2 regions of the Paenibacillus sp. FSL R7-0216 genome follow, and region 2 is predicted to be linked to the other one. Evidence: predicted binding sites of a transcription regulator. Region 2 holds the regulator's gene; the other holds the start of a gene.
The links. Region 2 encodes Rex, which represses fermentation and respiration genes when NADH is low (regulators of the CRP and FNR family bind a similar motif). Its sites were predicted from a motif close to TTGTGAAATATTTCACAA; they were not measured.
Positions count from the first base shown of each region.

Region 1: a site for Rex is predicted at 1,251-1,268, ahead of MKZ15_RS21915 (DUF1641 domain-containing protein). Genes of this name have one in related genera too.

Region 1 covers NZ_CP150222.1:4,762,961-4,765,164, reverse strand. Annotated here, with positions in the region: gene MKZ15_RS21920 (LysR family transcriptional regulator) at 246-1,145, shown strand; gene MKZ15_RS21915 (DUF1641 domain-containing protein) at 1,364-1,804, shown strand; gene MKZ15_RS21910 (NAD(P)/FAD-dependent oxidoreductase) at 1,820-2,204, shown strand, end outside.
Region 2 covers NZ_CP150222.1:3,020,528-3,022,731, forward strand. Annotated here, with positions in the region: gene MKZ15_RS13665 (amidohydrolase) at 1-626, opposite strand, end outside; gene MKZ15_RS13670 (redox-sensing transcriptional repressor Rex) at 623-1,291, opposite strand; gene dinG (ATP-dependent DNA helicase DinG) at 1,310-2,204, opposite strand, start outside.

The DNA.
Region 1 (2,204 bases), 1.7 Mb from region 2:
GTGAAATTCTCCATATGAGCCTATTGAGATGCAAATGTGCAGTTGATTTCAACCTAATCGACCTAGTACGGCCTGAATAGTTGAAAAGAACGCAGTAAACCTCCTATTTTCCTTACGCATATGCCTTTTGTGCTTCCGTTTTCGAAGGGGAGTCGATATAATGGTGTTTAATATATTTCACAAGGTGTAAGCTTTACACGCACTCTATCGGATAGAAACCAAAATGCAGCGGACGGGGTGAGGGGATGGAGCTCAGGCAAATCCAATACTTTATGGAGGCGGCCAAGCTGGAGCATGTGACGGAAGCGTCGTATGCGCTGCATGTGTCGCAGTCGGCGGTCAGCCGGCAGATCTTTAAGCTGGAAGCAGAGCTGGGCGTCGATCTGTTTGTCCATGAAGGCCGCAAGGTGAAGTTGACGCCGATTGGGCGGCAGTTCCTGCAGCATATGGAACAGATGATGAAAGTAATCGAGCAGGCGCAGCAGGAGATTCACGAATATCTCGATCCGGAGCGCGGGACGGTGCGAATCGGCTTTCCGAGCAGCCTCGCTGCAAACCTGGTACCAACGGTTGTATCGGCTTTCCGACGCCGGTATCCGGAGGTCCATTTTCAACTGCAGCATGGATCGTATCGAGAACTCCTGGACTGGGTTGGCGGCGGCGTGATGAATCTGGCCATGATCGGCCCGGTCCCCCAAGGGGAACTGCAAGTGACAGGCGAGGCGTTATTCCGCGAAAATTTCAAGGTGCTGTTACCCGCCGGGCATCGATTAGCCGGCCGCGACTCGGTAGGGCTGGATGACCTGCGGGAGGATGTGTTCGTCTTATTTCCTAAAGGATTTATCCTGCGGGAAATCGTGGTCGATGCTTGCGACAAAATGGGTTTTCAACCGAAGGTTTCGTTTGAAGGGGACGATCTGGACGCGATCAAGGGACTGGTGGCCGCCGGGCTAGGTTTGACATTGCTTCCGGAGATCGCATTAGGGGAGCATATTCCCTCCACGATGGTGTCGCTGCCAATGATGGAGCCGCAAGTGACCCGGGACGTCGGGGTAATCATTCCGGCAAATCGGGAGCTTGCGCCGACCGAAAAGCTATTTTGCGATTTTTTGAAAGAGACATTACCTTCTACTTATGGAGTTTAGAATTCATCGAAAATTGATATCAATAAGGGCCGTGAATTTTATCACTTACACGGTCCTTTTTTATTGAAAATATGTTACAATTTATTCGGATTGTTCAAGGTTGAGATGTGCAAATTTTCACTAACTCGAAACGGGTTAGAGGCATCCAAAGGAGGAACACTATGCATGAACTGAAGTTCGGCAGGGAGTCCTCAGATTATCGCAAAGGAGAATCGAGTATGTCAGAAACAGTTACTGAAACGAAAGCGGAGCAATCTGCAGCCCCGAACGCAAGCGGACAGCAGGAGCTCCTGGAGCAGCTCTTGAAGCCGGAGGTACAGCAATCGTTGACGGCTCTGGTAGAGCAACTTCCGAAATTGAATGAACTCGTAGGGGTTTTGACGAAATCGTATGATTTTGCCAAAGGGGTGGCTGCGGATGATGTCCTGAAGAGCGACACCATCGGCGCGATTTCGGAAATTGCCGGGCCGGTCGTTGGTAAAGTGAAGCACCTGGCGGCGAACGTGATCGAAGCGAAGGATCGCGCCGAGGACAGTCAAGAAGTGATCGGCGTGTTTGGGTTGATGAAAATGCTGAAGGATCCGCAAACCCAAAAGCTGCTTCGTTTCATGAACGCTTATCTTCAAGTCTCCGGTGAACGGGACCGTCATCAAAACTAACGGAGGAATACGATTATGTCAAAACATATTGTAATTTTGGGCGCCGGCTACGGCGGCGTACTCAGCGCATTGTCGGCCCGTAAGTTCATGGATAAATCACAAGCTCGGATCACGGTGGTCAACCAATTTCCGACGCATCAGATCATCACCGAACTGCATCGCCTTGCGGCGGGCAGTATTTCCGAACGCGCAGTATCTTTGCCGCTGGAGAAGCTGTTCAAGGGGAAAGACATTGATTTGCGGATCGCCAAGGTAGAGAATTTTTCGGTCGATAAGAAAGAAGTGAAACTCTCCGACGGCACCGTCTTGTCCTATGACGCTCTTGTCGTGGGTCTGGGCAGCATTACCGCTTATTTCGGCATTCCGGGCTTGGAGAAGTACAGCATGGTTCTGAAATCGG
Region 2 (2,204 bases):
GGTAGATCGAGATCGTGGGCGGCTTGTACGAACTTCTCGATGAAAGCCGGCGGACAGGTATATGGCGCATGAGGCGACATCATCGTCGTGATGCGTCCTTCCGCTTTACCGTGCCAATTCTGGGCAAACGCGATCGCTTCTTTAAGCTTCTGATCCTGCTCTTCCGGCGAGCATAGCCCGATCGCTCCGCGCATCAGCACGGCGCGAATGCCGGATTCCTCGACAACCTTGGCGACTTCGTCCATCTGATCGTACATATCCAAGAACGTGGTCGTACCGCCTTTAAGCATTTCCAGTACGGACAGCGCCGTTCCGGCATAAACGTCAGCAGCGGTAAACTTGGCTTCCATCGGCCACATTTTCTCCTGCAGCCAGGTTTGCAGTACCATGTCATCCCCATAACCGCGCAACAGCGACATCGCCGCATGACCATGGGTATTAATCAGTCCCGGCAAAAATAACAAGCCTTTGCCGTCAAACGTTTCGGCGCCTTCCACGCCTTCCGGGCGCTCTTCTCCGATATAGGTGATCGAATCGCCTTCAACAAGCATATATCCATGAATCACGGGGCGATTGGTCTCCAGTACGGCAAACGTCCCGTTCTTAATTAACCATTTACGACTCATACGTTGGCTTGTTCCTTTCCATCCTCCAGATAATATGCCAAGCTAAGCAGGTCTGTAGTGAAATCGGCCGCATGAATCCGCACTTCCGACGGCACCTTGAGAATCGTTGGCGCGAAGTTCAAGATGGCTCCGATCCCGGCCGCAACCAGCTCGTCTGCCACGCGCTGGGCTTCTGTGTCAGGTACCGTTATGATCCCAATACGGATATTATTCGCTCGTACCGTAGCTACCAGCTCCTCAATCGGTTGAATCGTGATGTTGTTGATTTGGGTACCGATCTTTGCTGGCGATGCGTCGAACACGGCGACGATTTTCATATTATCCTTCAAATAAGCATTATAATTCGAAAGGGCTTGCCCTAGATTACCGGCACCGACTAACGCCACGTTAATTTGCTGGTCCAAGTTGAGAATCTGTTGAATCTTCTCGATTAGGTAAGCCACGTCATAGCCGATCCCCTTCCGACCAAAATCGCCGAAATACGCTAAATCCTTGCGGATTTGCGCGGGATTCAGATCCAACTTCTGGCCCAGCTCCTGCGAGGAGACCGTGGGGACCTCCCTGCGGCTGAGTTCGTTCAAGAAACGCAGGTAAACCGGCAGTCTGCGGACGACGGCGTCCGAAATTTTTTCTGACTTCATGCTTCGTTTCCCCCTATTCTTCAATGCGATCAATAAAGCGGTTTAGGCTTCGGGATTCAACCATTCCGAGATGCGAGGTACCATTTGATTCATCGGCATATGCTCCATCTTCGGTCCGGGCAAAGAGTATAAAAAATACTTCCCATAGTAAGACTCCAGGATACGGGTATCATAAACGATTACGATGCCACGATCCTGCGAGGAACGGACGAGTCGCCCGAATCCTTGCTTGAAGCGGATAACCGCCTGCGGGACGGATAACTTCATAAATGGGTTTTTCTTCTCCCGCTGCAGTCGCTCACTCTTGGCTTCCACCAGCGGATGGTTCGGCGGTTGAAAAGGCAGCCGCACGATCGCTAAACTTGTCAGCGCCTCGCCGGGGATATCTACCCCTTCCCAGAAACTGCTCGTCCCCAGCAATACCGATGCATTTTGACCCTGGAAGCGCCGAGTCAGCTTGGTACGGCTACCGCTGTCCATCCCTTGCCCGATGACGGTGATCCCCTGCGCCGAGAGCAACTCTTTCAGCGGGTCATACACCTGTCTCAGCATCCGGTAGGACGTAAACAGCACCAGCATGCGGCCTTGAGTAGCCACCGCGGAATCTGCCAACGACTGCACCAACGTGTTAATGAAGTGATCATCTCCCACGCTGCCCTTTACGCTCGGAAAATCACGCGGAATGACTAAGAGTGCCTGGTCCCGGTAATTAAACGGAGATGGCAACATCGACGTAATCAACCGTTCCTCTTCCGCCGCCTCCGTCAGACCCAACTGCTCGATCATATATTGAAACGACTTATCGACTGACAATGTCGCGGAAGTCATAACGACGCTTTTTTTCCGATCGAAGAAAAATTCCTTCAACTGGGCGCTAACGTCAATCGGCACCGCGTACATTTGCAGCGAGCGGCTGCGGTAATTCCCGTTGGCTTCC